DNA from 4 places in the Laedolimicola intestinihominis genome. Region 4 is predicted to be linked to each of the others. Evidence: predicted binding sites of a transcription regulator. Region 4 holds the regulator's gene; each other region holds the start of a gene.
The links. The regulator Rex, encoded in region 4, represses fermentation and respiration genes when NADH is low (regulators of the CRP and FNR family bind a similar motif). The targets are predictions, from matches to a motif close to ATTGTTAANTANTTAACAAT.
Positions count from the first base shown of each region.

Region 1: a site for Rex is predicted at 4,901-4,920, ahead of WMO29_RS12520 (CoB--CoM heterodisulfide reductase iron-sulfur subunit B family protein). Genes of this name have one in related genera too.
Region 2: a site for Rex is predicted at 4,759-4,778, ahead of hypB (hydrogenase nickel incorporation protein HypB). Genes of this name have one in related genera too.
Region 3: a site for Rex is predicted at 2,025-2,044, ahead of WMO29_RS12445 (L-lactate dehydrogenase). Genes of this name have one in related genera too.

Region 1 is NZ_JBBMFE010000012.1:93,481-101,364, forward strand. It holds gene WMO29_RS12490 (HIT family protein) at 1-19, shown strand, start outside; gene WMO29_RS12495 (hypothetical protein) at 23-403, shown strand; gene WMO29_RS12500 (four-carbon acid sugar kinase family protein) at 477-1,835, opposite strand; gene WMO29_RS12505 (class II fructose-bisphosphate aldolase) at 1,870-2,706, opposite strand; gene WMO29_RS12510 (carbohydrate kinase family protein) at 2,732-3,646, opposite strand; gene WMO29_RS12515 (FadR/GntR family transcriptional regulator) at 3,917-4,639, shown strand; gene WMO29_RS12520 (CoB--CoM heterodisulfide reductase iron-sulfur subunit B family protein) at 4,982-5,806, shown strand; gene WMO29_RS12525 (4Fe-4S dicluster domain-containing protein) at 5,793-6,185, shown strand; gene WMO29_RS12530 (4Fe-4S binding protein) at 6,203-7,884, shown strand, end outside.
Region 2 is NZ_JBBMFE010000015.1:35,746-43,629, reverse strand. It holds gene WMO29_RS13860 (acyl-CoA dehydratase activase) at 1-384, opposite strand, end outside; gene WMO29_RS13855 (2-hydroxyacyl-CoA dehydratase family protein) at 423-1,973, opposite strand; gene WMO29_RS13850 (2-hydroxyacyl-CoA dehydratase family protein) at 1,973-3,160, opposite strand; gene WMO29_RS13845 (ATP-binding protein) at 3,200-3,991, opposite strand; gene hypB (hydrogenase nickel incorporation protein HypB) at 4,013-4,684, opposite strand; gene WMO29_RS13835 (FadR/GntR family transcriptional regulator) at 4,986-5,693, shown strand; gene WMO29_RS13830 (type II secretion system protein) at 5,751-6,407, shown strand; gene WMO29_RS13825 (calcium/sodium antiporter) at 6,681-7,652, shown strand; gene WMO29_RS13820 (MBG domain-containing protein) at 7,770-7,884, opposite strand, start outside.
Region 3 is NZ_JBBMFE010000012.1:80,137-88,020, forward strand. It holds gene WMO29_RS12430 (ribokinase) at 1-347, shown strand, start outside; gene deoC (deoxyribose-phosphate aldolase) at 344-1,015, shown strand; gene WMO29_RS12440 (MBL fold metallo-hydrolase) at 1,049-1,828, shown strand; gene WMO29_RS12445 (L-lactate dehydrogenase) at 2,096-3,055, shown strand; gene sucD (succinate--CoA ligase subunit alpha) at 3,169-4,053, opposite strand; gene sucC (ADP-forming succinate--CoA ligase subunit beta) at 4,050-5,213, opposite strand; gene WMO29_RS12460 (aldehyde dehydrogenase family protein) at 5,217-6,584, opposite strand; gene larAH6 (nickel-dependent malate racemase, LarAH6 family) at 6,644-7,884, opposite strand, start outside.
Region 4 is NZ_JBBMFE010000013.1:81,675-89,558, reverse strand. It holds gene WMO29_RS13065 (S8 family peptidase) at 1-81, shown strand, start outside; gene WMO29_RS13060 (NADP-dependent isocitrate dehydrogenase) at 157-1,374, shown strand; gene WMO29_RS13055 (MBOAT family O-acyltransferase) at 1,364-2,809, shown strand; gene WMO29_RS13050 (hypothetical protein) at 2,821-3,816, shown strand; gene abc-f (ribosomal protection-like ABC-F family protein) at 3,810-5,723, opposite strand; gene WMO29_RS13040 (redox-sensing transcriptional repressor Rex) at 5,910-6,557, shown strand; gene alr (alanine racemase) at 6,652-7,818, shown strand.

The DNA.
Region 1 (7,884 bases), on a different contig from region 4:
AAGGGCATTGGAGGAATGAGGTATGGATTTTAAGAGAAGAAGTGAAATAGGAGAAAATCATCTGCCCGGACGTGTTGTCCAGAATGCGGTGGGAAGAAACAGCGCGGTAGCCAGTGAAAAAATGACGGTCAGTTATTGTACTTACTCTGCGGAGAGTGGACCGATGGCACCTCATAACCATGCGGAAGAGTCAGTGGTTGTTTTGGATTGCAAGGATGCTTATGTGAAGTACGGTTCCGGTCCTGACAGCCTGGAACATACTGTAAAGCTTCAGAAGGGGGATTTGATGCATTTCCCGGAGCTGGAGTGGCATGTGTTTGGATACGAGGAGGGCGGCTTTCTGGATGCGCTTTGCATCTATGGTCAGGTGACCAACATTCGTCCTGAAGAGATTCAGAAATAAAGAGATAAAAAAGGCGTGTGGAACATGATGTTTCACACGCCTTTTTTGATGGTGCGCCTGGCGGCGCACGTTTCTAAGAATCAGCAGTCAGTATTTCCGCAATTTCCCGTAAAGTTGATGTTTCTCCGACATTTCCAGGGAAAATAATATAAGGAATGCCGGGAAAGAGACTCTCTGCATCGGTTTTCCAGACCGGAATACCGGGCTTTACCTGCCCCATGACAAAGGCGCGTTTTACACAGAGAGCTTTTGTGGCAATATCGCTGGAGGTAATACCGCCTTTAGCGATAAGAAATGCCGGTGTGACCTTTAAATGCTTTACAATGCTTTGCAGACCATCGGAAATACGTACCGAGCGCAGCAGGGCGCTTTCCGGAGTATCATCTTCCTGTGCGATAAGAGATCTTCCGGTGTATATTACCACATTTTTTCCTTCTTTCAGGGCATTTTCACATGCAGATCTTGTCCGGATAATTTCTTGCTGAAATCTATCGTTTCCTTCAAGAACAAGCTCGGAATGGAAGGGAATATCTTCAAAAGCAGAAAGCTTCAGAAGCTCCTGGAGCTGGGAAGTGGATTTCTGTGTATGGGATCCGACTACAACAAGACCTGCTCCTGTGTGTGTTCCCAGCATAGCTTCACGAGACAGGAGAGGCTGGGAGGAAACGCCGCCGAGCACCTTTACGATGGAAGCGGCAGAGCGGAGCATATAATGCTTTCCGCTGTTTATAGCGGCTGCCAGAGCCTGACAGAAGGGAATCAGGTCAGAATATTCTGTCGCGTTTATCACAATCTTGCAAAAATGCTCTGCGCGAAGAAGCAGTTCCCGGATGGAAGCGATGTCCTTTGAGCGTAACAGATCCAGTGAAACGCAGAGAACAGAATCCGCGGGATACTGCCCTGCGGTCTTTTCTTCAATATAATGGCGCAGATCAGATGAAGTGTAACCGAAGGTCGGGTCTTTGGCAAATTCTGTTTCCGCAGCCGGAATCAACTGCTCACCGGATTTTACATAATGAATATTGTCCATGGTGAGGCGTCCGCCCTCCAGAAAGAAAGGACAGAGGATTTCCCCGTCAAAATGGGGAGCGCCCAGGGCTTCCAGAGTCTGTCGTAAGGTTTCGGTTTCCAGAGGATAATGTCCGCGCAGAGTGGAATCACTGCGGCTGATCAGAAGGAACGGAATACCTGTTTCCTGCGAAACCTGCCAGACGCGTTCTGCAATTTGTGTATGAACCTCTTTTGTCTGTTCTGCCGTAAAGCTTCTGGAATTGGTAAGAATGTAAAAGAGAGGTTCAGATCCCGTGAAGCCGGCGCGGATATTCTCCAGGCTCCAGTCGGTATAAACGTAAATATCATGTACGGTCTGTACGCCAGTTGGGTCGTCATCCAGAACCACAAGCTTGTGCTTGGGTAGATAGGGAGTCATCATGGTGCTTCCTCCTGTTTAAATGAAATAGATGCTTTTATACATTGCCGTTTTTAAAAAGATGGATTTTCTCTTTGGCAAGGGCAACAACTTCTGCTTTTCCGGAATTGGACATGGTATAAAAGTCACCGCTTTCCACTTCCTTTGTGAGACCTCTGACATAAGCCAGACGAATTTCTGTTGCCACGTTGATCTTGCGGATGCCGAGAGAAATAGCCTTTTGAATCATATCTCCCGGGATGCCGGAACCGCCGTGGAGAACAAGCGGAACAGAAGATATATCGTTGACCTCGGAGAGGCGGTCAAAATCGAGGTTGGGAAGTCCTTTATAGATACCGTGGGCATTTCCGATTCCGACGGCAAGGGCATCTACGGTAACGGCTCTGTTGAAAGCTTCCACATCTTCTGTGCGTACCAGAAAGGGCTTACTGTCATCATGGCTGATGTCGTCCTCTACCCCCAGAATGCAGCCGAGCTCGGCCTCCACGGTAGCGCCTGCGGCTCTGGCCATTTCCAACGCTCTTTTAGAAATTTCTACATTTTCATGGAAAGGAAGCTTAGAGCCGTCGATCATGACAGAAGTAAAGCCACAATCAAGAGCCATACGCACCTGCTCCAGACTCTGTCCGTGATCCAGATGAAGGACTACGGGGATGGGAGATTTTTTGGCCAGAACCTGCGCAGTGGCAGCCAGGAGAGCCAGCTTACCGTCTTTGATGGCAGCCTGTCCCACGGCCAGAATAACAGGGTAATTTTCTTCCTCAGAAGCTTTAATAATGCTCTGGACGATTTCCATATTGTCAATGTTAAAGGCTGGAATTGCGGCTTTTTTTTCTTCGGCAAATGCCAGAACTTCCTTTAGGGTTGTAAGCATTTTATAAGTCCTCCTTTTGTGTGTTTTATATCTGTGATGATAAGGTCTCGTTCATATATTTCAGGACCTTGTCCAGTGTGGGAGCTGCGATGCGACCTCCCAGTCCTTCGCAGGACAGACTGGCAAATACATTGGAGAAGTAGAGACGTTTGTTCATATCCCAGTCCTGGCTCATGGCATAGAGAAATGCCCCGTGGAAATTATCTCCGGCACCCAGGGTGTCAACCAGCTGAACGGAGATAGCCGGAGCGTGATACCAGTTTTCCCCGTCAAAGCCGATAGCGCCTTTTTCTGCTGCAGTTACAGCTGCAAAACGAGCGCCGTGTTCTACATAATATTGGCAGGCTTCACGGGGCTCCAGTCCAAGTGTTTTCATGGCAGTTTTATGGTCCGGAATAAAAATATCCGTGTAGGGAAGAAGCTGATCCATCAGCTTGCGTGGAATATTACCGCCGTCAATGGACAGTAATGCATCCGTATGTTCCTTGCAATATTGCGCAAGCTGCAGCATCAGCTCTGGATTCATGACACCTAAGTGAAGAAAACGGGTTCGATGAAGAGGGGATAAATCGATCCGGTCAAAGGTCATTTCACGAATACAACCGCCATAACTGGTAATACATCGCTTTCCATTTTTTTCCACTTGAATCATGCTGATGGAAGAGGGCGCCTTATCCGTGTGCAGGAGCTGAAGACAGGCGTAATTCTGGGCAAGCATGTCTGCACTGATATATTCTCCGGTTTCATCTTCTCCTACGATAGAAATCAAAGCTGTTTTTCCGCCAAGCTTATGGTGTGCGGCAGCGGCAGTGCTTGCGACGCCCCCCAAAGATATAACAAACTGGCTGGCAGAGATACGCTGATCGCTTTCGGGCGGGGTGTCTACCAGCATGATCATATCTTTTGTACTGGAACCGATAAACAGAGCGTTATAGTCCATAAAAGATACTCCTTTCAAATATTCTGTTATTTTCAGTATAACATATATATTGTGAAAAAAAAGTGGTTTAAAAAGAACCTTAAACCAGGAAGGCTGGATATGGGAATAAGGATTCATACCGTGTTGTTTTGAGGGCCGGAATTCAGAGAAAGTGATATTAGGATGCATATTCCTGATTGAAATTTCAGAAAGCATTGTACTCGCGGAGAAAAACGTCTATAATGATAGAAAATGAAAAAATAGACCAGATATAGTAAGGGAGCAGAAGAGATGGCGACGAAAGAAAGGCCTATAAAAAAAGGAAAATTGTCTGAAGTGGTAGTGGAAAGATTGAACGCGAAAATTCGTTCCGGGGAATTAAAGGCAGGAGAAAAGCTTCCGACGGAAAGAGCTATGGCAGAGAGTATGGGAGTAAGCCGGACTGTCATCCGGGAAGCAATCCGAATTATGGTGGATAAGAATGTACTGGAGCTAAAGAATGGCTGCGGTTACGTGCGTCAGCTTTCCTTTGATGAAATCATGGAAAATATGTCAGAGATGTTCGATTTGGACGAGGTATCCATTTTGGAAATTATGGAGGTCCGAATGGTGCTGGAAAATTATATTGTAAAAAAAGCCGTAAAGAATATTACCGGGGAGCAGATAGAAGAGCTTCAGAAAGAAATTGATAAAATGGCACAGATTATGAATGAGAGGGACGACGCAGTTGAACAGGAAAGCGCCTTCCACAGAGGTCTGGCAGAGGCTACAGGAAATAGCGCCTTAAAAAGTGTCTACGTGTTATGTGAGGACTTGCTGAGAAGGGCACAGAGAGACAGCTGGCGGGTTGCCAAAGCAATCGGGGCGCCCAACACAGCTGTTGCGGATCATCAGGCGATTTTAGACGCGATTCAGGAAAAGAGTGAAAATCGCGCGGAATTATTGATGCAGGCCCATATGGATTATGCGTATCAGAATCTGAAGCATCTGTATGGAAAAGAAGAAAAGAAATAGTTGAAAATATACCTGAGGCTCCGGTTTATCCGGAGCTTTTTTGCCCCCTTTATAAGCGAAAATCTGCAAGATTGACAAAAGAATGACAAACACGGAGAAACACCAAAAATCACCATTTTATACAAAAACTGGAAAATATAACAGAGGATTGTGTTAATTTAACATAAAAACCTAACTGAATTGCGGGAATCTATCAAAAAATAACATGAAATCCGGGTTGGGGGGTTGTTAATGGTTTAACATTGTAGTATAATGATAAAGATTGATAGAAATTTATCAAAAAACAAAATTTATCAAAAAAATACCAAAAAAGAACCAAAAAAAACAAAAGGAGGTAGTCAAATGGTGTACAGCTACTATCCGGGCTGCACGTTAAAGAACAAAGCGCAGGACCTGGACCGATACGCCAGAATGTCGGCAGAAGCCCTGGGATTTACCCTGGAGGAAATCGAAGCCTGGCAGTGCTGCGGAGCCGTCTATCCGCTGGCGTCCGATGAGATCGCCACAAAGCTGTCCGCAGTCCGCGCCCTGAACGACGCAAAGGAGAAGGGACAGGATCTGGTAACCCTCTGCTCCGCCTGTCATCACGTAATCAAGCGTGTCAACGACGATATGCAGAATGTGGAAGATATCCGTACCAGAGCCAACAATTATCTGAACCTGGCAGAGCCCTATGAAGGAGAGACAAAGGTCCTTCATTATCTGGAGGTTCTCCGTGACCGCATCGGTTTTGATACCATTCGGGAAAAGGTGACACATCCCCTGACCGGACGGAAAATCGGCGCGTATTATGGCTGTATGCTGCTTCGCCCCAGTGATATCATGGCCTTTGACGATCCGGAGAATCCGACCATTATCGAAGACTTTATCCGGGCCCTGGGCGCTGAGCCGGTGGTGTATCCCTACCGGAACGAGTGCTGCGGCGGTTATGTGTCCCTGAAGGATAAGCCCCTGGCCGGTACGATGGTAGACCGGGTCATGGAATCCGCGGCAGATCACGGAGCGGAAGAACTGATTACCGCCTGTCCTCTGTGCCTCTATAATCTGAGAACCAGCGGAAGCGCGAAAAAGCTTCCGGTTACGTATCTGACAGAGCTTCTGGCAGAGGCTCTTGGCCTGATTCCTGAGAAAAATGCGGAAGGAGGAGCAGAAGATGCAGAAGGCTGATATGGCGAAGGCCGATAGACTTCGGGAGATGAGCGGCGTCAACACCCGGAAATGTATGAAATGCGGAAAATGCTCCGCGACCTGTCCCGCTTATGAGGAGATGGATATCCGTCCCCATCAGTTTGTTTCTTATGTGGAGAATGGCGACATAGAGCCCCTTTTAAATTCCACCACCATCTGGAAATGTCTTTCCTGCTTTGCCTGCGTAGAGCGTTGTCCCAGAGATGTAAAGCCTGCGAAGCTCATTGAGGCGGTACGGCAGATGGTAGTAAGACAGCGGGGCGGCAATTATTTAAGCCCCAACGAGATACCCGAATTACTGGATGAGGAATTGCCCCAGCAGCTGCTGGCCAGCGCGTTCCGCAAATACAGCAAATAATCAGGAGGTGAAAAAACGTGCAGAGAATAGGAGTATTTGTCTGTCATTGCGGTACAAACATAGCTGCGACGGTAGATATCGGACGGGTGGTAGCGGCAGCAGCGAAGGAGCCGGGCGTCGTTCACGCGGAAGATTATCAGTATATGTGTTCCGAAGCAGGACAGCTGAAAATCCGGGAGGCCATCGAGCAGAAACACCTGACAGGTATCGTTGTCTGTTCTTGTTCCCCCAGAATGCATGAGAATACATTTCGCCAGGCGGCAAAGCGGGCCGGTATCAATCCCTACATGGTAGAGATTGCCAATATCCGCGAGCATTGCTCCTGGATTCATAAAGATATGGAGGAAGCGACCGAGAAGGCCATTATCCTGGCCCGGGCAGCCATCGCTAAGGTTATGCTGAACGCGCCTCTGACGCCGGGCACCAGCCAGGTTGTAAAGCGCGCCCTGGTGATTGGCGGCGGTATCGCGGGTATCCAGACCGCACTGGATATTGCGGAGGCAGGCTACGAGGTAGATATCGTAGAGAAGACTCCCAGTATCGGAGGCCGTATGTCCCAGCTTGATAAGACCTTCCCGACTCTGGACTGCTCCGCCTGCATCCTGACTCCGAAAATGGTGGAGGCTGCGGCCCATGAGAAGATTACCATTTATACATATAGCGAGGTAGAGAAGGTCAGCGGCTTCGTAGGCGATTTCCATGTGGATATCCGGAAAAAAGCCAGAAGCGTGGATATGAGCAAGTGTACCGGCTGCGGCGTCTGCCAGGAGAAGTGTCCTTCCAAGAAGGCTCCCAATGAATTCAACCGGGGACTGAATACACGAAGCGCGATCTATACGCCCTTCGCCCAGGCGATTCCCAATGTTCCGGTGATTGACCGTGAAAACTGTATAAAATTCAAGACCGGAAAATGCGGCGTCTGCGCCAAGGTATGTCAGGCGGGCGCAATTGATTACGAGCAGAAGGACGAGATCATTACCGTGGATTACGGCGCTATCGTCGTGGCGACCGGCTTTGATACCATTAAGCTGGATCAGTACGATGAATATGCGTATAACCAGAGCCCGGATGTCATCACGTCCCTGGAGCTGGAGCGTATCATGAACGCGGCAGGCCCCACCAAGGGCCACCTGGAGCGTATGTCCGATCACAAGGCTCCCAAGTCCATCGTATTTGTCCAGTGCGTGGGTTCCCGCTGCGCGGACAAGAGAGGAAAGAGCTACTGCTCCAAGATTTGCTGTATGTATACAGCGAAGCACGCCATGCTGATTCGTGACAAATATCCGGACGTAGATGTGACCGTCTTCTACATCGACGTGCGTACTCCCGGCAAGAACTTCGACGAGTTCTATCGTCGGGCAGTGGAGGAGTATGGAGTCCATTACATCAAGGGTCAGGTAGGAAAGGTAGCGCCCCAGGGCGATAAGCTGCTGGTACAGGCCTCTGACCTGCTGGACAACAGACAGATTCGTATGGAAACAGATATGGTTGTCCTGGCTACTGCCATTGAGCCGAATCCGGATGTGAGAAAGATTGCCACCATGCTGACAGCCAGCATTGATACCAACAATTTCCTGACTGAGTCCCATGCCAAGCTGCGTCCGGTGGAGTCCCCCACAGCGGGAATCTTCCTGTCCGGCGTCTGCCAGGGACCCAAGGATATTCCGGAGACCGTAGCCCAGGCCGGAGCCGCTGCTGT
Region 2 (7,884 bases), on a different contig from region 4:
TTTGTCGTTCATGGCAAAATTCAGCACCGTGCCATCCGTATCCACAGCGATACCTTTTACGTCCTGTCCGCCGATGTCGATAATAGCACGGACGCTCGGATCCGCCACATGGACGCCCATGGCGTGACAGCTGATCTCGGAGATATTTTCATCCGCAAAGGGCACCTTATTGCGGCCATAGCCGGTGCCCACCAGATAGGCCAGGTCCTCGGCGCTTCCAAGCTCCGGCACCTTCTCCACGGCCTGCTTTAAGGCGTCCTCGGCGCTTAAAACCGCGTTGATACGGCTTCGAAGCGTCACGTCGGACACCATTTTCCCATTCTCGTCGATAATGACGCATTTTGTATACGTACTTCCGGAATCACATCCGCCAAAATATTTCATGTCTCTCTCCCCCTTCTTACCATGCAGAGCCTGAATTCTTACCATGACTGCTCATCCGTCAGAATCTCCAGGCTCGGATCCAGCGGTTCTTCCCGGAACACGGTCCGCATGTAACGGTTTACCTGATCGCGGATGGCCTGTCTGGAAATGACTCTCGGATCAAACAGGTCGTGGGTTACCCAGATCAGATGAATGCCCTTCTCCCGGGCCTTCTCCTCAAACTGGCCGTGCATACCGGTCAGAGCCTTGCAGCTCATGTGCTCCCAGAGAATAACCGTGTCGGCCCGGAACTCCTCGCAGAACTCCCAGAGCTCGTCCAACAGAACCCTGTAGCCGCCGTGAGTCCGATTTCTCATGATCATATTCTCGGTCAGCCACGCCATATCGTAGATGGCCTGCTCCTTGTCATCCTCGGACAGCACCCTGGTGGACACCATGGACAGCATATCCGTCAGCGGCAGGATGCCCCAGCAGTTCTGCAGCCAGATCAGAAAATCAAAGTAGAAATGGGACTGCACACCCCAGACGATGGCCCTGTGGCGGTACTCCGGCAGGACCTTATGCTTCGCCTTGTAAGCCTTCTCCGCCAGCGCCGTAATCCTTCGGTCTGCCTCCAGAAAGTCCGGATCCTTGCCGCAGATGGCCATGTAATTGGTCTCCGTATACAACGCCAGGTTGGATCCGAATACCTGGGGGTAATCGGTCTTATTCATTTCCAGCCACTCCAGACGATGGCGGGTGGACTCATTCACGCGCCCGGCACAGGTGAAATAGGCATCCCAGTCCCAGTTCTCCCCTGTCTGCTCTTCAATGAACTTGATACAGTTCCGGATTTCCTGGGCCGCGTATTCCTGCACGTCCTCCTCCTGATGGCGGAGCGGCGCTGCCAGCTGGAAGCAGGGCACGCCGTCCTCCAGCTCCAGCCTCTTGGAAATGACGCTGTTGCCCATGAGTGATCCGTCGCAGGTGGTGTTGCACTGTACCGCGCAGGCGCCCAGTATCGGAAAATCGTCGTCGATGGATACGCCCGCCTCGGCCTCCGGCATGGGACATACGTCGCCGGGCAGACCGTATTCCTGTGCCACGTCAATGTAATGGCAGGCCCCGTACTGATTCAGCAGCACCGATACATAGACCGCCGGCGTCTCACGGCTCAGTCCCTTCAGGGTCGGGAAGCCCATCATCACGGCCGTCATCTCATTTTCGTCCATCAGGACTACCTTGTCAGACAGCTTCTTGTCGTTGCCGATGCGGCGGTCTGCCTTGAACAGATTGTCCAGAAGCTTCGCCACGTCCGCCATAACCAGGTCGAACTCGGTATGGGCGATACGAAGCTGCGGACCGCGCAGCCCCTGGGTGTGCCGATCCACCATCATGGGCGCGGCCAGATAGTTGGCCATCCAGCGATAGCGGAAAAAGGCTTTGATGTTCCGGGGCTTCACGATGAATTTTGACAGAATCCCCATAATATGTAACCAACGGGTGTAATCATAAAAGGTGTCCTTCAGTCCCCGCCATTCTCTGCGGTTCCGGACCTTGCCGGTGGTGTAGAAGCTTCCCAGCGGCTCGCTTCCCCATTCTTTTCCCATTATTTCCCACCTCCCTGGATTTTCTTAATCTCGATACTCTCCACGAAGGCCTGGACACGGGTACGAAGCTGGCCGGAATGACCCACCGCGTAGGGGCGGTCCACCGACAGCACCGGGTAATGGTACTCGTCCCGAAGCACCTGGGTTCCCACGGTCCGCTCGTAGGCCCAGGGGTCACAGAACTTCATCTGCTCATAGATGATACCGTCTGCATGATATTCCTCCGCCAGCTTCGCCACGTAGGCCCGCCGTCCCTGAATCTTCTCCTGATTCATATAGCGGGCACACTGAGCCCGGTTCATGTACTGACGGCAGACCTGCGTCAGGGCGTCCTCATCCTCAGTCAGCACGATCTCGTCCCTGCCCGGAAATGATCCATAACAGAACCGGTCGGCGCACACGTAAGCGCCACAGTCCTCAATGAGCTTCACCACATCCACATCATCCACCTCGGAGCCCACCAGCACCACCCGGGCCCGGTACTTCTTTGTATCCGGCTCGCGGGTCTTCAGCTCCTCCAGGGTATCCTCCAGGATCGGAATCAGCATATCCTTCGGTGCCACATAGGTAGCCATGGTCAGGATATGGAACTCGTAGCCGGTGATGCGCGGATGCTCCTCCTTCCGGTATTCGCCGATGGCGCGGATCAGCTGACAGACACGGTTGTGCTCCGCCACGGCCTGACGGATGGCACTGTCGGACATATCGATGCCGAAATGCTCTTTTAAGGGCGTCAGCACATGGTTTCGGCACTGCAAGATATAGAGATTCAGGCCGTTTTCATCATTTTTCATGGGAATCTCCATGTATTCATAAAAGAAGTCCGGCTTCTCCATGGTGTGCAGAAGCTCCATATTCTCGATGCAGCGGTTCAGCATGGTACAGCCGTCCGGCGTGATCAGACAGTCCGTGAAGTTGTAGCCGCCTTCCATGGCACGCTCCAACAGAGCTCTGGTGTACTCGCACAGGAAGCTGGTCATATAATAGGTAGCCATTTCCATGGAGCCGGTCCGGGGCGCCCGAAGACGCACCGAGAATGTCCCCGGAAGATTCAGAAGCGGTTCCGGAACATTTTCACAGACCGTGGCGATGCATTTGCGGCCCTCACCCTGGGCCTGACGCACCAGATCGTTGTTGGCGTCCTCTAAAAGCCGCTCCAGCTCATAGAGATGCTTTAAGTCTTTCATTCCCTCTCTCCCCTCAGTTTTTCTTATTATCAAATGCTTTTAATGTTCCCCGTCCAGCAGACCGATTTTCGTCAGGGCTTCCCGTGCGCCCCGGACGATGGCCGCATCCTTTGGCAGGAAAAATACATTTTCTCCCTTAAGATCAAATTCCGCCAGGGCCGCGTCCGACGGGATGTAGGCCAGCACCGGGATATCGCCCATATCCAGATACTGCTTCACATCCATAGAGGGCAGCCGGTTGGCGATGGCTCCCACCTGCTCGTACATGACCAGCTCGTCCGCCACTTTTTTAATGGTCCGGATGACCTGCGTGCCCTTGCGGCTGGAATCGGTGATGAGAAGAAGGTGCGTCACCTTCTCCATGACACGGCGGTTGATCTGCTCGACGCCCGCCTCTCCGTCGATGACCACATAGTCAAAATTGTCAGCCAGAATGCTGATAACCTCCTTCAGGTACAGGTTTACCTTACAGTAACAGCCTGCCGCCTCGGGACGTCCCACAGCGATGAAGCTGAAGCCGTCAGCCTCCACCAGGGCATCGAAGATGCGGTAACGGGCCTCGCCCAGCAGCTCCACCGCGTCCCGGGTGTCGCCCTTCTCAGCTGCCGCTACGACGGCTTTGCGAATATCATCAATGGTAATTTCCACCTCGATGCCCAGAGCCGTGGACAGCCCCACCGCAGGATCCGCGTCGATGGCCAGGATGCGGCTGTCCGGGTGGTTTTCTGCCAGCAGGCGAACGATGCTGGCCGCAATGGAGGTCTTACCTACGCCGCCTTTTCCGGCAACGGCGAGGATTTTGGTATCATGCTTTTCTTTGTCTGATGGCATAAAATGTTCTCCCCTCTTCCTCTAGCTTCTCCAGCTTTTTGCCTCTCTCACAATCCAGTCAGCCAGCGCCTCTACGCCCTCGCCGGTCTTTGCGGAAATGTAGAGAATCGTGATATTCGGATTCCTGAGCTTCGCGTTCGCCTCTAATTTTTCTTTGCTGAAATCAAAATACGGCATCACATCCGTCTTATTCACCACCAGCAGATCGCATTTCTCATACATCAGCGGATACTTCAGCGGCTTATCGTCGCCCTCAGGTACGGACAGGATTGTCATATTTTTCACAGCTCCCGTGTCGAACTCCGCCGGGCACACCAGATTGCCCACATTTTCCAGAATCACCAGCTCCGCATCGTCGAGGCCGAACTCGTAAAGCCCCTGTCTCGTCATATCCGCGTCCAGGTGGCACATGCCGCCGGTGTGGATCTGGATGGACTTTACTCCCGCTTTTGTCATGGTCTCCGCGTCCACCGCCGAGTCAATATCAGCCTCCATCACGCCCATTTTGATACGGCCTTCCAGGGCCTTCGCCAGCGCCAGCAGTGTGGTGGTCTTCCCTGATCCCGGTGAGGACATCAGATTCAGCAGGAATACCTTCTTCTCCTTCAGCTCCTGCCGGAGTCTCTCCGCGTCCGCGTCGTTGTCCGCGAAGATGCTGCGCTTCACTTCTATGATTCGAATTTTATCTTCCATTTCATAACGCTCCCATTCTTTTTGATCGTATATTATCATTTTCTGACATTATTACACACTTGTAAAGTGGCAAAGTTGCCAAAAAAATCACAATCTCTTTTATGGTCGTGGTCTGACCAGTTTTTATGCATCTTTACCAGGAAGCCTTCTGTTATTCTCTGGTTTTAGTCTGACCAATTTTCATTGACTTACCCAGGATTCCATGCTATATTGAAGCTGTTGAAGCCGCAGGGTTCCAAAACCATCTGCGGTTGTTTTCTGTCCTGCTTTACAGGAATTTTATAGGAAATGAGGTGCTTACTTGGCTTTTAGGAAAATTGACGCGCCTTCGATTAAGGAGCTGTTTCTGAGCCAGATGGAGGAAATGATTCTCTCCGGCGAGCTGAAGCCGGGAGACAAGCTGCCGCCGGAGCGGGAACTGGCAGATACCATGGGAATCAGCAAAACTGTAGTACACGAAGGCATCCGGGAGCTTTCAAGACGGGGCTTTCTCGACGTGCTGTCCCGGAAAGGCGTCCATGTGGCCGACTATACCAGTACCGGCAACCTGGATACGCTCTTTGCCATGATCCGTTACCGGGGCGGTATGCCGGATCGGAAAATTCTGATCAGCCTTCTGGACACCCGCCTTTACCTGGAATGCCCTGCCCTGCGAATTCTCTGTGAGCGGCAGGATCCGGCAGACCTTGCGAAGCTCTCCGAAATTCTGGATGCTGTCCGGAAAGCCTTAGACCTGGATATCACGGACTTCGCGTCAGCCCTGTTCCTATATCGCCGGACCATCGTAACGCTGACCGGCAACTGCATCTCGCCGCTGGTGATGAACGCGTTTTTCCAGTCTTCCATTACGGCCTGGACCGATTGCTGCGAATACATCGGACGGGAACGGCTTCTGGAGATTTTGTCAGAAACCAGTGATTGCATCCGCCAGGGCAATGCAGACCGGGCTGTGGAGCTTTTCACCGGGTGCATTGAACAATTTAAAGCGCATCTGAACGATGCTTATTAACCATGTCATTTATGAAAAATAGAAACACCAAAGACATACGCAAAAAAGGAGATTTTTATGAAGCTGTTACATTGGATACAAAAGCAACGGAATCGAAAAGCTGGCTTTACACTGGTGGAGCTCATCGTAGTACTGGTCATTCTGGCTATCCTGGCTGCGCTGCTGGTACCGGCGCTGACCGGATATATGGATAAGGCGAAGGAAAAGCAGGTGATAGCGGAAACGCGGTCGCTTTTAACGGCGATTCAGACGGAAGCTTCTGAATTGTATGCAGAAGATAAAATTCCACAGGATAACCCGTCGCTTCAAAATTATCCCGCCCTTGCTTCAAAAAATGACGTCGCCTCAGACGACGACAGCTATTTTCTTACATCAGATGAGTTAAAAGAAAACTACAATAAAATAGTCTCTTTAAGCGAATTGAAAAGTCTTGAAAATGGCAAAGGCTCTTTTATCTGTGCCGTAGATGGCAAGGGTAAAGTACGTTCTATTATTTATAATGCCGGAAATGGATATACCGGATTATATTTTGCCGAAACAGCCGAATATATGGCTGTTAAAGCTTCAACAAGTGAAAATGCGGGCGCTTATGACCGTTATATTAATAAGGTTATTGCAACTCATTATTATGCGACCAATCCACAACTTGATCCCTGGGGACGCACTATGATTCTATTTCAACTGGGATATGGCAATCCTCCCGAATATAATTAAATTCGACCATGCGCTGCCTATTGAAAAAAATTATTGACAAGCCCCGCCCCCGTCTGCTATCATAGACCCAGCATAAAAGAGTATTCCGTGAGGGAGTAGTTTGCACGCAAGTGTGGTTTGTCAACAACCTCGGTGCCTGTGGCACCTGGCAAATCTTAAAAAATGAGACTCATGTATACCGTTCTTTTCGGGAAAGGTATATAGGAGTCTTTTTTATGTGCCGGGGTTGTATCTGTGATACGGTTCCGATTCCATTTCCAAGGAGGATTTTCTATGAACACATTTTTTCAGAGCGTACCCTTCGCTGTGGTACTGCTCATCATTGGTTTTGCGTTTCTGGTAAAAGGCGCTGACGCTTTTGTGGAGGGCAGCAGCAGTATCGCCAAGCATTTTCAGGTACCGTCGCTTATCATCGGCATGACCATCGTAGCCATGGGAACCAGCCTGCCGGAGACGGCAGTCAGCGTCACCGCTTCCATCGCCGGCAGCAACGCCCTGGCCGTCAGCAACGCCGTAGGCTCCAACATCTTCAACCTGATGGTGGTCATCGGCGTCTGCGCGGTTCTGACTCCGGTAGCCGTTCAAAAAAGCTCTCTGAAAATCGATATTCCCTTTTCCATAGTCTGCGCCCTGCTGCTTCTGGTGCTGGGACACGATCGCATGATGCTGACTCGGGTCAACGGCCTGATTCTCATCGTTCTGTTCGCCTTTTTTATTCTGTATATGATCCGGTCAGCCCAGCACTCCATGAACAATGAAGACTCGGAATTTGCCGCAGAGGCCGCAGACATGAAGGTCATGTCCGTGCCTAAGAGCCTGATTTTCATCGTCATCGGTATCGCGGGTATCACGCTTGGCAGCGACTGGGTCGTGGATGGCGCCAAAACCATCGCTTCCGCTTTCGGCATCAGCGAGAATCTCATCGGCCTGACCATCGTGGCCTTCGGCACCAGCCTGCCAGAGCTGATGACCTCCATCGTGGCGGCACGCAAGAATGAGGTGGACATGGCGCTGGGCAACGCCGTAGGCTCTAATATCTTCAACATCCTGATGGTCCTCGGTATCGCCTCCGCCTTAAGCCCCATCGCCTTTATCCAGGAAAATATCATCGACATCATCATCCTGGTAGGCTTCAGCTTCATCGTGTGGCTCATGGCCTGGACGAAGCACAGGCTCGACAAAATCGAAGGCCTGGCTATGATTCTGCTGTATGCGGGATACGTGGTTTACATTTGTATAAGATAAAGAAGGACCGGAGATCCATTTTAACCAATGGTCTCCGGCCTTTCTTTTATCCTGCTATGTAACTATAATTTCATCTGTTTCCGTAATTTTAATATAGGTAGTTATGTCAGTCCTCTTTTACTGTCTTTTCTTTCTCCGGATCGCCGCTGCGATGATACCTGTCGCTGCCACGGCCAGGATCATCCAGGCCAGCGGCTGGTTCCGGTCGCCGGTGTTGGCGGAGGTTACCGGG
Region 3 (7,884 bases), on a different contig from region 4:
AGGATTATTCGGAAAATGAGTGGATCAAGCGGGTCACGGAGGAGTATCATAAGCTTGGAGCAAAAAATGTAATTCTTACACTGGGAGAGAAGGGCTGCGTCTATGCGGGAAGGGAGAGCAGATTCCGCGTTCCGGCATTTCCGGTGGAGGCGGTGGATTCCACGGCGGCAGGAGATTCCTTCAACGCGGCCTTCTGCGTAAGCCTGGCGTCCGGCATGGAGCTTCGGGAGGCGCTGGCCTACGCCAACGCGGCGGGCGCGCTGACCGCGTCGAAGCACGGCTCGCTTCCGTCCCTGCCTGATAAGGATGACGTGACAGAATTTATGAAAAGGAGAAAAACATTATGAAAATCAGTCGCTATTTTGATTCCGCAATTTTAAAACCCAATATGACCGAGGATGAGGTGAAGCAGGCCATCAAGGACTGCATCGCATGCGATTCCTACACCGTATGCGTACGTCCCTGCGATATCGCGCTGGCAGTAGAGATGTGTAAAGGCACCAATACTAAGGTCAGCTGCGTTCTGGACTTCCCTCATGGCGACAGCACCGCAGAGGGCAAGGCGGCTCTGGCAGAGCTCTACGCACCCACCGGCGTGGCGGAGATCGATATGGTTATGAACTACGGCTATGCCCGTTCCGGTAAATGGGACGAGGTAAAGCGCGGTATCGACGGCGTGGTAAAGGCAGCCAAGAAGCATGGCGTAGGCGTAAAGGTTATTTTTGAGACCTGTGAGCTGACCGAGGAAGAGATCCGCAAGGGAACCGAGATCTGCATCGAGGCAGGCGCGGACTTCGTAAAGACCTCCACAGGTTTCGCGGCATCCGGCGCAAGCATGGAAGCGGTATCTACGATGCTGGACGAGGCAAAGGGCAGAATCAAGGTAAAACCCTCCGGCGGTATCCGCAATTACGAGACCGCAAAGAAGTATGTGGACATGGGCGCATCCCGTCTGGGAATCGGCTTTGGATCTGCGCTTAAGATCTGCGAGGGAGAAAAAGAGGCAGAGAAATAGAACTGAGAAGCAAACGGGAAAGGAAGATTACGTATGAAGTTTATGGATCGTGTGAGAGGGACACGGGTAGAAAAGGATTCGGCTGCTGTCTTCTGGCTGGGACAGGCGGGATTTCTGATTAAGACGGCAGAGGGCAGACAGATTGTGATCGATCCCTATTTTTCGGATTGCGTGGAGCGGCTGATTCCCGAGGAGGGACTGGGCTTCAAGCGCCTGATGCCGCCGCCCTGCGAGGCCGGTGAGCTGGATACGGACGTACTGATCATTTCCCATGAGCATAACGACCATTTCGACGTGGACGCAGTGGGAGATCTGATCAAAGCGAAGACGGAAGTGTACACCAACTGTATCGTAGCCAAGGCCCTGGGGGAAATGGGCTTCGACCAAAACAGAATCCATGTGATGAAAAAGGGCGAGAAGATCGAGCTTTCCGAGTTTTCGATTCTGCCGGTGGACTGCGATCATGGCGAGCTGGCTCCCGAAGCGCTGGGCTTCATTCTGGATTTCGGATTTTCCAGACTGTACTACGCGGGAGATACGGCGCTGACGCTGCCGCGGCTTCAGGTTCCCATGGAGATTCAGCCGGAAGCGGCGATTCTTCCCATCAACGGAGCCTTCGGCAATCTGAATGGAAAAGAGGCCGCGAAGTACGCGGGTCTTCTGAAATGCAAGGTGTGTATCCCCTGTCATTTCTGGACCTTCCCGCTCCACCATGGTGATCCGCAGGAAATCATAGAGCATATGGGTGAGAGCGCACCTGATTGCAGGCTTATGCTTCTTTGTCAGGGTGAAAGCTTTCTGTTAAAAAAGTAATGAACTGACAAAAGAGCAGTGCTGACAGAATTCTCCGGAGAGAAGGAAGTCAGCACTGCTCTTTGTTTGAAAAGATGTGTCCAGCCGGAATCGTCGTTAAGTATTTATTAATTTCATGAAAAAATTGTACAAAAAGAAGTACAAAAAATCCATTTACCTCTTGCATAACAGGATTGTACGTGATATAATGCAATCGGTTGATAAAAAAATATCAATATTGTGAAAAAAATCACGTTGGGATGAGACGAGAAAGAGTGAGGTAACAGTATGGCAAATGAAACATCAAATAAGATCGTAGTAATTGGAGCTGGAAATGTAGGCGAGACTATCTGCTATACCCTGATGCTGCGGGCACAGGTAGGAGAAATCGTTCTGGTAGACGTAAACGAAGATCGTGCGAAAGGTGCAGCCCTGGATATCTCACACGGAACCGCTTTCTACAGCCAGGTACGCGTTCGTCAGGGCGGATATGAGGAGTGCGCGGACGCCAAGATTATCATTGTTACAGCGGGTGTTCCCCGGAAGCCGGGTCAGACCCGTCTGGAGCTTGCGAAGGTAAATACCGGAGTGGCAAGAAGCATTGCGAAGAACATCATGAAGTACGCAAAGAATCCGCTGATTATCGTGGTATCCAACCCGGTAGACGTGAATACCTATCTGATTCAGAAGGAAACAGGCCTGTCTCCGGAGCGGGTTATCGGAACCGGAACTTCTCTGGATACCGCGCGTTTCCGCTATCTCTTAAGCCAGCGCGCGAACGTAGATATCCGTGATATTCAGGGTTATATCCTGGGTGAGCATGGAGACAGCCAGGTACCGATCTGGAGCAGTGTCAACGTAGCAGGCGAGACCATCGACCATTTCCTGCCGGAGGATCCGAAGGAAAAGGAGGAAGTAAAGGACGCTATCGCACTGAAGGCAAAGACCGGCGGCGCGGACGTTATCTCTCTGAAGGGCGCAACCTTCGACGGAATCGCCATGTCCACCTTCCGGATTGTAGAATCCATTCTGAAAAATCAGAATACCGTACTTCCGGTGGCACACGTGCTGGGCAAGGAATACGGAGAGGAGCTGGAGGGATCCTGCATCAGTATCCCCTGTGTAGTCAACGCGGATGGAATTGCCAAGGCGATCAAGATTACCCTGACAGACGAGGAGCGGGAACAGGTAGAGCATTCTGCAGAGGTTCTGAAAAACTTCATCGACGACGTTATGAAAGAAGATTAAAAAGCACAAAAAAAGAACCGGACTTTTCGGAGTCCGGTTCTCTTTTTGTGAGACAGGAAATTTTTCGGAATTCCCTGTCTCACAGGTGCAAATGGCAGGTTAAGTAGACAAAGTTAGATTTTTCCTTCTGCTTTCAGCTGGAGTAAAATGTCAACAATGTGCTGGGTACTGTCGGCGATGTAGACGCCGGCTTCACCAAGAGCCTTTTCCTTGCTTGCGGCGCTTCCGGTTCCGTCAGCAGAAACAATAGCGCCTGCATGACCCATGCTGCGTCCCTTGGGAGCGTTTTTTCCGGCGATCAGGGCAACGACGGGTTTGGTAAAGTGATCCTTGATGTAGGCCGCTGCAAGCTCTTCCTCGCTGCCGCCGATTTCGCCGATGATAACTACGGCTTTTGTATCAGGATCTGCTTCAAAATCCGGAAGAAGCTCTACAAAGGTAGTGCCTGGAATCATATCGCCGCCGACGCCGACACAGGTAGACTGTCCGATACCATTGTCTGTAAGCATCTTTACGGTTTCATAGCAGTTGGTGGCGCTTCGGCTCATAACACCTACATTTCCGGGAGAGAAGAAGTAACCGGCCATGAAACCGGCCTTGGTTTTACCCGGTGAAATGACGCCAAAGGAGTTCGGTCCGAACAGCTTTACCCCTCTGGCCTTTGCCAGGTGGTAGCAGAACATCATATCGTGCACAGGAACGTGCTCAGCGATGGTAAATACCATTTTCATGCCGGCGTTGATGGCCTCCAGTACGGAATCCTTCATAAATTTTGCCGGAACAAAGATGACAGTTGCATCAGCGCCTGTAGCCGTCATAGCTTCCTTTACGGTGTTGAATACAGGAACACCACAGACCTCCTGTCCGCCCTTACCCGGGGTAACGCCGCCTACAACCTTGGTTCCGTATTTGAGCATCTGCTCGGTGTGATAGGAGCCTTCGCGACCGGTAATACCCTGTACGATTAATTTTGTGTTTTCATCAATTAAAATACTCATAGTCTGTCCCTCCTATCTGCAAGAGCTTTTACGCATTCCCGCAAACCGGGCACAGATACGATATCTACATCCTGAATGCTTGCAATTGTAGCCAGTCCGATGTCCTTGTTGGTTCCTTCCATGCGGACTACTACAATTTTGTCCTGATGTGCTTCTTCCAGAGCCATCTTAACGCCGCCTGCCACTTCATCACAACGGGTGATTCCGCCGAAAATATTAATAAGCAGAGCCTTGGCGCCCGGAGTAGACAGAAGGATGCGGACAGCCTCCTTAATACGGTCAGAGGTAGCGCCACCGCCTAAGTCGAGCACAGCGCTTACCTTCATGCCCTCCTTGGTAATCAGGTCAATACAGCTCATCAGCATACCGGAACCATTGGAAACAACGGTAACGGTTCCTTCCGGATCCACCGGAATATAAAGGAAATTGTATTTCGCGGCTTCTTTAATCAGAATATTGTCCGGCTGCAGCTTTTCAGCAAATTCCCGGATGTCAGGCAGACGGAACAGAGCGCTGTCATCAATATCAATTTTTCCATCCAGAGCTACCAGCTTATCTTCCGCATTGATAACCAGAGGGTTAATCTCTACCAGCATACAGCTGTAATCCATGAACGCGGCATACAGCTTTTTCAGCATATCAGCCAGCTGTTTTTTATAAGACAGATCCATGCCGGAGCGGGAAAGCAGTTCGATTGCCATATAGTCCTTGATGCCAACAAAAGGATCTACAACGATTTTGATGATTTTGTCCGGATCTTCCTTGGCAGTCTGCTCGATTTCCATACCGCCGTTGGCAGAGAAAATGATAATCGGGCATTTTGTCAGACGATCCAGCATGATGGACAGGTACAGCTCGGTTTTGTTATTCTCAGATTTTTCTACAATCAGAAGCTGGTTTACTTTATAGCCGCGGAGTTCGCTGAAAAGCAGATCCTCGCAGTGCTGCTTCGCCTCCTGTGGGGTATCAGCAAAGCGGATACCACCCGCTTTGCCGCGACCACCGATCTGAACCTGGGCTTTTACAACCACAGGATAAGACAGGCCGGCTTTTTCAATTTCCGCATCCATATTTTCAGAGGAATCGATGACACAGCCGTTCATGGTAGGAACACCGTATTTGTCAAAGAGCTCCTTCGCCTTATACTCTAATAATTTCAAGTTTTATTCCCCCCAGATTTCTTCATCGGTCGGTGCAACAGCGCCCGGTCTTACAGTAGCGATGCGGCTTACATTGAAGAGGTGTCTCCAGCTTAAGTTCTCGCTGATGGTATTGCCGCCCCAGCTTCCGCATCCGAGGGTAGTAGTAGCGGATAAGCTGTTGAAGAGGCTGCCGCCGTTGTTGGTAGCACAGATCTGATTAATCAGGAAACGGGATACCGGAAGGAGCTCAGCAGCCTTCTCGATATGTGCCTGGTTATTGGAATGGATAGCTACGCTGTGACCACGGCCTGCCACACTCAGATTTGCGTCTGCAATTGCAATCGCCTCATCCCAGGTATCATAGGTGTACAGAGCCATAACCGGACACATTTTTTCTTCAGAGAAGTAGTCATCCTTGCCATATGCAGGTGCTTTTACCAGAAGTACGCGAGTATCCTCCGGAACATCGATACCGGCTGCGGCTGCAACCTTTAATGCGGACTGTCCAACCAGATCCTTATTCATAACGCCGCCCGGGAACATGGCGCTGCGAAGAGCGTCAACCTGTGCGGGATCGTCGATCAGAACACCGTGATTTTTCTTGTATTCCGCAACCAACTCATCCACCTTGGAAGCGGGGGTGATAGCATTCTGCTCACCAGAGCAGATGATACCATTATCGAAGCAGCGGCCATCGATAATCATCGGAACAACCTTAGCGTAATCCACATCCTCATCCAGAATACACTGTACGTTTCCTGCGCCTACACCATAGGAGGGTTTTCCGGAAGAATAAGCAGCTTTTACTACGCCCGGGCCTCCGGTAGCCAGAACAACGTCACAGGTCTTCATCAGAAGTCCGGAGATTTCCATGGTCGGCTCCGGTACGCACTGAATCAGATTTTCCGGCGCGCCAAGCTTAGCCAGACGCTCGTTGATCAGTTCGACAGTTTTGGTGCTGCAGGCTTTAGAACGGGGATGCGGTCCGACAATGATAGCATTACGTCCCTTGACAGCAAACATAGCGTTGCACATGGGAGTAACAATGGGATTGGTGGTCGGAGTAATAGCGGCAACAACACCCATGGGCTTTGCAACCTCAATGATACCCTTTTCCGGATAACGGTTAATGATGCCGACACTCTTGCCATGCTTCATATCGTTCCAGATAACACGTGCCTTGCCCATATTTTTGGAAACCTTGTTTTCGTATACGCCCATGCGGGTTTCGTCTACAGCCATTCTGGCCAGTAACTCAGCATTGTCGTAAACGGTTTTCGCAATCTCGCGGCAGAGAACATCAACCTGCTCCTGGGTATAGCCTTCAATAACCTTCTGTGCAACACGGGCTTTTTCAACGAGACCTTCTACATATTCTTTTGCTTCCATAATTTATACCTTCCTCTCATTTATAATGGCTGTGCCATATTATGTTTAAAAGTGACTGCCTACTTTGTGCAGGGCAGTGTGGAGCCGCCGTAGGGCATTACAATGACACTTGCGTTCTCGCCGTAGCGGGAGAGCGCGGAATCAAGCTCTGCCTGCAGATCCTGACAGGGCTTCAGGTGGATGCTGCGTACAAAATCAGCGTCCATGTCGCTGTAGAGATAGATATCTGCCTTTTCCAGAACCATGGCGATGGCAGCGGCCTTGTGGCCTCCCAGCTGGAATTCGCGGGAGATATGCTCAATCATATCGTGGGCCTTCTCGTGACCGGTCATCCATTTTTCAAAAACTTCTGCGCCCAGTCCCTCTTTCGAAGAGGCAGCCCAGAGAATACAGCCGCCGTCCTTTACCGCATGCTTTGCGTTGTCCAGAGCCTTCTGAGCCTGGTAAAGATTGATATCCTTGGGATATCCGCCTGCAGAAACGATTACGATGTCTGCCCGGTGGGGAATCTGGATTTTGTAAAGCTGATCCAGAAAGCGGCAGCCCTCTCTGTGGGCCTTAATAAAATGTCCGGCCACACAGCGGCGAATGCGTTTTTTCTCATCCAGAATTACATTTACAATAAAGGTAATAGGAACAAAACGTTCACATACCTCGTCAATATCTTCGCGGATGGGATTGCCCTCGATAGCGCCTGCCTTTGCTTCGGCCTGCACCATGCGGGAGTGATTGCACTGGATGGCGTTCCGGGTGGATACGCCCGGCATAATGGCCTTGGAGCCTCCGCTGTATCCCGCAAAATAATGAAACTCAATGTTGCCGAGACAGATACGGACGTCTGCCTCTGCCACATCCCGATAGATATCAACAGGGGTTCCCCGGCTGGTAGTCCCCATATGTACAAAATCATCCTTGGAGTCTACACATTTTACCCGGTTAAAGACCTCTTCACCTACCAGATGAATCATTTCCTCTCTGGTATGGGCGCGATGGCTTCCGAGAGCGAAAATGATGGTAATATCGCTGTCAGAGATTCCTCCGCGGTTCAACTCCTTAAGAACAGGCGGAAGAACCAGGTAAGAGGGAAGAGGCCTTGTAATATCGCTGGTGACGATGGCTACCTTCTGACCCGGAGACACCAGATCCTTTAACCGCTCGGTGCCAATGGGATGTTCCAGTGCCCTGATTACTTCCTCTGTGCCCACAAGGTCCGTCTGGACCTCGTTGGGCAGAAGCGTCTGAAGAAAATGTCTGTCCGGGATAGAAAGCTCAAGATCTTCTTTTCCATAGGGAAGTTGTA
Region 4 (7,884 bases):
TCCCTCCTTTATCCCAACCGCTCCTGGGGCTACGGTTCCTTGAATCTCTATCAGGCATTTGCGGCGCTGGGACGATTTTGAACTTGCAGTCCCAGGGGGAATCGTCTATAATAAAGAACAAAGCGCGGAAAAACGCAAACCCTAGGAGGACCTACGATGGAAAAAATTAAGATGACAACTCCGCTGGTAGAGATGGACGGAGATGAGATGACACGGATTCTCTGGAAGATGATTAAGGATGAGCTTCTTCTTCCATTTGTTGATTTAAAGACCGAATATTATGACCTGGGACTGGAACACCGGAACGCGACGGACGATCAGGTGACTGTGGACGCTGCAGAAGCTACCAAAAAGTACGGTGTGGCGGTGAAATGTGCGACCATTACCCCTAATGCGGCTCGCATGGAGGAGTACGATTTAAAACAGATGTGGAAGAGTCCCAATGGTACCATCCGGGCGATTCTTGACGGAACAGTATTCCGGGTTCCGATTATCGTAAAGGGCATCGAACCATATGTAAAAAACTGGAAGAAGCCAATTACCGTTGCACGTCATGCTTATGGTGATGTATACAAGGCTGCGGAAATGCGGATTCCGGGTCCCGGAAAATGTGAGCTTGTATTTACCGGTGAGGATGGAACCGAGCTGCGCGAGACTATCCATGACTTCAAAGAGGGCGGCGTGGTACAGGGCATGCACAATCTGGAGAGCTCCATCGAAAGCTTTGCCAGAAGCTGCTTTTCCTACGCGGTTTCCCAGAGGCAGGATTTGTGGTTTGCCACCAAGGATACGATTTCCAAGAAATATGATCATTTCTTCAAAGATACCTTCCAGGAGATTTATGAGAAGGAATATAAAGAACAGTTTGAGAAACTGGGCATTACCTATTTTTATACGCTGATCGATGACGCGGTAGCCCGTGTGATCAAGTCCGAGGGTGGTTATATCTGGGCCTGCAAGAATTATGACGGCGACGTCATGAGTGATTTGATTGCCACTGCCTTTGGCTCATTGGCTATGATGACCTCTGTGCTGGTATCTCCGCATGGATATTACGAATATGAGGCGGCACACGGAACCGTACAGCGCCATTATTACAAGCATTTGAAGGGCGAGGAGACCTCTACCAATTCCATGGCGACCATCTTCGCATGGTCCGGCGCCTTAAGAAAGCGCGGAGAGCTGGATCAGAACCCGGCCCTGACAGAGTTTGCGGATAAACTGGAGCAGGCTTCCATTGCAACCATTGAAAACGGAAAAATGACCAAAGATTTGGCGCTAATTACGACCCTTCCGAATCCGACGGTGCTTTCCAGCGGTGATTTTATCAAAGAGATCCGAAAGACCTTAGAGGAACTTTTAAATGCTGTTTAATTCCAATGCATTTTATATATTTTTGCCTATTGTATTTGTGATTTACTGGCTGACGCCCCCGAAACACAGGTGGGGCGTCCTGCTGGTATCCAGTTACTACTTTTATATGAGCGCCAACGCGAAATACATTTTGCTGATTCTGCTGACTACGGCAGTCTCTTACGGAACGGCACTCGTGATTGAGAAAACAGAAGAACAGAAGAAAAAGAAGCTATGTATGGGTCTGGCCCTGCTGGTCTGCCTCGGTCTTTTGTTCTTTTTCAAATACTTTAATTTCCTGAGCAGTTCTGTGACAGCGCTTCTGGCGCGTGCATCGATTTCCATGAGCCCGGTGACGCTGAAGCTGGTGCTTCCGGTAGGTATCTCGTTCTATACTTTCCAGACGCTTGGATATGTGATCGACGTCTATAAGGGAAAGACGAAGGCCTGCCGCCATTTTGGAAAATACGCGGCCTTTGTGTCCTTTTTTCCGCTTCTGCTGGCCGGTCCCATTGAACGGGCGGAGCATCTGATGCCGCAGATAGAGGAAGAACATCATTTTGAGTATGACAAGGCTATCCGGGGTGCCAAGCTGATTGCATGGGGCTATTTTAAGAAAATTGCCATTGCGGATGTGCTTTCCTCCAGCGTGGATATTGTATACAATCAGGTGACAAGTTTTACAGGTCTGGCTCTTGGCGTGGCGACACTTTTTTATGCCTTCCAGGTTTACTGTGATTTTTCCGGTTATTCGGATATTGCCCGGGGGGTGGCCTGTCTTTTTGACATTGATCTGGTCAATAATTTCAAGAGCCCTTATTTCGCGGCTTCTGTGAAAGAGTTTTGGGCCAGATGGCATATTTCTCTGTCCACCTGGTTCCGGGATTATGTATATATTCCGCTGGGCGGCAGCCGTGCCGGAAAATGGAAGACGTACCGGAATCTGCTTGTGACCTTTCTGGTAAGCGGTCTCTGGCACGGGGCCAGCTGGACTTTTGTGATCTGGGGCGGACTTCACGGCGCGGCGCAGATATTCGAACGGATCTGGAATCAGTATTTCCCACCCGGAAAAGAGGGAAAAAACAGGTTCCGAGTACTTCTGACTTTTGCCTTTGTGACCCTGGCCTGGCTGTTTTTCCGGGCAAATACCATGTCAGACGCAATTTATATTCTGACCCATCTCTTTGACGGCATTACCCATCCTTTGAGTTATGTGAAGGAATGTTACGTGGCCTTCAAAAAAGCCGGGCTGATTCAGAGCAACGAACTGAAGCTGGTGCTGTTCTGGGTGGTGCTGCTTATGGCGCACGATTATATTGCGCTTAGGGAAGATGTATGTCAGTGGTTTGGCCGTTTTGGTAAGCCGGTGCGCTATACATTTTATTTCGCCCTGATTTTTGTCGTGCTTTACAGTCGTCAGCTGGGCGAGTACAGTTTTGTATACTTTCAGTTTTAATGAGGACATCTATGAGACGATTTTTACGTAAAATTGCGCCGTTTGTGATTTTTATCCTGATTCTGGAGCTGGCCATTCCCATGGCGGTGGATCCTTACAATGTTTTTCATTGGCAGAAAATCCGGGATAATGGGGTAGAGCCCAACAGCAATTACATTAAAATGCAGTACATCCTGCATAATCCGGACAAGTTTGATTCATTCCTGTTCGGTTCCTCCCGGACTGGCTTTGTGGACACAGAAAAAATTCCAGATGGAAAATGGTACAATATGTCCTATTCAGAAGGACTGCCGGCGGAGCATCTGGAGAACCTGCAGGAGATGATTGCCAATGGAATCATTCCGAAAAATGTCATGATCGGCGTGGATAATATTTCCGCCTTCGTGGATCCGTCCCTGCATCAGAATCAGTTTTACCGGATCCCCTATCCGAGGACAGATAGACTGGGATTTTATGGAAAATACCTTAGCATTAAGGGCGTTCTGCTGTCCTTGGATGTGATTCGAAATCATGAAGTGACCGATCCGGATTATGTGGAACGCTATTATCGGAGCGGAAGTACGCTCCGGGATCCGTCTCTTGGCGGAACCTTCAAGGACGATGTGCCCTACTGGGACGATTATTATACCGATTATATGGCTGATTCGCTTCTGGACATCCGGCGGATTCGGGAATTGTGCGAAGAGTATGGGATTAACCTGATTGTGTTTACCAATCCGCTTTATTACCGGACCTATCAGGAGTCCAAGCATTTCGGTTACGATCAGTACCTGGGATGGCTGGCCGGAGCAGCGGGGAGCTTTTATAACTTCAGCGGGGAAAATGCCGTGACCATGGATAAGAACTATTTTTATGAATCCAGTCATTATACAGAAGTGGTGGGAGATATGATTATCGACCGCATCTTTAACGGGGTGACGGATGAGAGCCTGGAAGATCAGGGCTTCGGCATGTATGTGACAGAAGACAATTTAGCCGAATTTAATGAAGCGCTGGCCAATCATTGAGCCAGCGCTTCCCATTGTTCGTATAGAATTTCAAGACGGGCCGCAATGGCCTCCTTTTCTTTGTGAAGTTTCATGCATTCCGCCACATTCGTGTAGACGGATTCCTGAGTCAGAAGCTGATCGATTTCGCCGTCCCGGGTCTCCAGGTCGAAGATTTCCGCTTCCGTCTTTTTGAAATCATTTTCCCGTTTCCTCTGACGTGCCTGTTCCTCTTTCTGCTGTTTCCAGTCCAGTTTTCCTGCAGATTCCGGTTCTGCCGCTTTGGCCTCCGGAAGCTCCGGGTTCTGCGTCTTCGGCGTCAGAATATCATGCTTTTCTAGATAATAATCGTAATTGCCGATATAATTGACTAACTGTCCGCCGGTCAGATCGAGGATCCGTGTGGCGGTTGTATTGATAAAATAACGGTCATGGGAGACATAAAGCACGGTGCCGGTGTAGCGGTTCAGGGCCTGCTCCAGAATCTCCTTGGAGACGATGTCCAGATGGTTGGTGGGCTCGTCAAGAATCAGAAAATTGGCCTCGGAGAGCATCAGCTTCGCCAGAGAGACACGTCCCCGTTCGCCGCCGGAGAGCTCCGAGATTCGTTTGAACACATCGTCGCCGGTGAAAAGAAAAGCGGCCAGGGTGCTTCGAATCGTTGTATTGTCCAGATCCGGGTAAGCGTCGGAAATCTCTTCAAACAGTGTCTTTTCCGGGTGCAGCACGTGATGCTCCTGATCGTAATAACCGATATGAACCTTGGAGCCCAAGGTAAAGGAACCGCTGTCAGCTTCCAGTAATCCATTCAGAATCTTTAATATTGTAGTTTTTCCGGTTCCATTGTTGCCGATAAGAGCTACCCGTTCGCCGCGCTTAACGTCGAAATTCAGATCCGTGAAGAGGGTCTGGCTGCCAAAGGATTTGGAAAGACCCTCTACGGTCAGCACGTCATTTCCGCTGACTACCTTTGGCTCCAGGGTGATATGCATCTCAGAGCGGACTTCCGTGGGTTTCTCCAGTATATCCATCTTGTCCAGCATTTTTTCGCGGCTTTCAGCCCGTTTGATGGATTTTTCCCGGTTAAAGGATTTCAGTTTTTGGATGACCTCTTCCTGATGTTTGATTTCCCGCTGCTGATTCAGCCAGGCATGCATGCGGGCTTCCCGAAGCTGTGATTTCTTCGCGGCATAGTCGGAGTAATTGCCCTGGAAGGTGGTCACCTCGCCGGCGTCAATCTCGATAATCTTCGTGGCGATCCGGTTCAGAAAATACCGGTCATGGGCAACCACCAGAACCGCGCCGTCGTAGTTCAAAAGAAAGGTTTCCAGCCAGGCGATGGAATTCATGTCCAGGTGGTTGGTGGGCTCGTCCAGCATAATGAGATCCGGATGGGAGAGCAGAAGCTTGCCTAAAGATACGCGGGTCTTCTGACCGCCGGACAGCTTGTTGACATGCTTCTCGAACTCTTCCTCTTCAAACCCCAGTCCCTTCAGGACGCCGACCACCTCGCTCTTATAGGCGTAGCCGTTTTTAAGTTCAAATTCATGGTTCATGCGGGTATACTGCTCCAGCGCCATATCCAGCGCAGTGCCGGACAGCTCCTTCATCTGCGCTTCGATCTCCCGGATACGGGTCTCCAGATCGATAACGTCCTGCTTGACCGTCAGCAGCTCCTGGTAAATGGTATGATCACTGTTCAGATCCTGATGCTGTGCCAGATAGCCGATGGTTTTGCCTTTTGCCAGAACCACCTCGCCGGAGTCTGCTTCCATTTCCCCGATGATGATTTTTAAGAGGGTGGATTTGCCTGCGCCGTTGATACCGACCACGGCGGCTTTTTCCCGATCCTCCATGTGGAAGGACGCGTTTTTCAGAATCACGTCGGTTCCGAAGGCTTTGTTTATATTTTGACATGCTAATATCATAAAAACACCTCTGTTTTTCGTTGTTGAATGTCACATGAAGTCTATTATAGCGAAAAATACAGGATTGAACAAGATAAAATCTACGATTCTTTCAGAAGAATCCAGTAAAAAGATTGACAAAAAATTTGCTTTTCGATTATAATAAAAACAGTTTTGAAAGATTTATTGAGGGATGTGCAGAATATTATGGAAGAGAGAGAGATCTCAAAAGCAGTTATCAAGCGGCTGCCGCGCTATTATCGCTATCTCGGAGAACTGATGGAAAATGGAGTAGAACGTATTTCCTCCGGCGAGCTGAGTAAACGGATGAGTGTCACGGCGTCACAGATCCGGCAGGATCTGAACAACTTTGGCGGTTTTGGGCAGCAGGGGTACGGATACAATGTCAAATATCTGTATGAGGAAATCGGCAAGATTCTGGGCCTTGACAAGAAACATAACATGATCATCATCGGCGGTGGTAATCTGGGACAGGCTCTGGCCAATTATGTGGATTTTGAAAAACGCGGTTTCTACATAAAAGGCATTTTTGATGTAAATCCTATTTTAAAGGGCTTAAGCGTCCGGGGCATCCAGATTCACATGCTGGAGGATCTGGAGAGCTTCATCAAGGATGAAGATATTCAGATTGCGGCATTGACACTGCCAAAGTCCAAGGCAGAGGAGATGACGAAGCTTCTGGTTCAGTATGGAATCAAGGCTATCTGGAATTTCGCCCATATCGATCTGGATGTTCCGTCGGACGTCCTGGTAGAGAATGTTCATTTGTCAGAGAGCCTGATGCAGCTTTCTTACAATATTACACGGTATGAGAAAGAGCATCCCCGTTCCTGACGGAGTATCGGAGTGAAGTATGATAAAAGGGAGCTTTTGGCTCCCTTTTGCATGTAAACGCATAGTATATTAAGGATAGTGAGGAGTGTCAGACGTGAAAGGATATAAGCGCGTGGCGGCTTATGTGGATTTAGATGCCATAGAAGATAATTTTGAGGCTATGAAGGCAAACCTGAAAGAAAAAACAAGAATTGCGGCTGTAGTGAAGGCCAACGGGTATGGACATGGAGCAGCGCCCATTGCTAGAATGATAGAAAAGAAGGATTATCTGTGGGGCTTTGCGGCAGCGACCATTGAAGAAGCTGCAGAGCTTCGAAGAAATGGCATTCAAAAGCCAATCCTGATTCTGGGGTACGTATTTCCGGAGGATTATGAGGAGCTGGTGCGCCTGGATATCCGCCCCACAGTATTTCGCCTGGATATGGCGAAGGAACTGTCTGCGGAAGCAGTTCGACAGCAAAAAGAAGTGAGTGTTCATATTAAAGTAGATACCGGTATGAGCCGGATTGGATTTGCGGATACCAAAGAGAGCGTGCAGGATGTCTGCGCTATCAGTAAGCTTCCGGGCATCAGGATGGAGGGGCTGTTTACCCATTTTGCCAAATCTGACGAGCTGGATAAAGCGGCTACCGAGAAGCAGCTTGCCCGGTACTGCGCGTTCCGGGAAGCCTGTGAGGCAGCCGGCGTGAAATTTCAGATTCATCACTGCTCCAACAGCGCCGGCATCATTGATTTGCCGGAGGTAAATCTGGATATGGTACGGGCTGGTATTACGGTATACGGTCTGTATCCTTCCGACGAGGTGAAGAAGGAGCTGGTTCCCCTGAGACCGGCGATGGAGATGAAAAGTCATATTGTACATGTAAAGACCATCGCGCCCGGAACGGAAGTAAGCTATGGCGGCATTTATACGGCTGATTCTGCGCGCCGGATTGCTACCGTCCCTGTGGGCTATGCGGACGGGTATCCGAGAAGCCTGTCCAATAAGGGCGTGGTACTGATCGCTGGTAAGCGGGCGCCTATCTGCGGCAGAGTCTGTATGGATCAGATGATGGTAGATGTGACGGAGATTCCGGAAGCAGTTCCGGGCATGGAAGTGACCATGTTTGGCAAAAACGGAGAAGCGGTTCTGTCCGTGGATGAACTGGCGGAGCTGTCCGGGCGGTTTAACTACGAATTTGTCTGTGATTTGTCCCAGCGCGTTCCGCGGATTTATCTGCGGCACGGGCAGGTGTCTGAGATTCACGATTTCTACGCCTGAAAAAGCCGGCGTATAGACACGAAAATTTTGGAAATACTTGAGAGGAAAGACCTTATGTATTTTTTT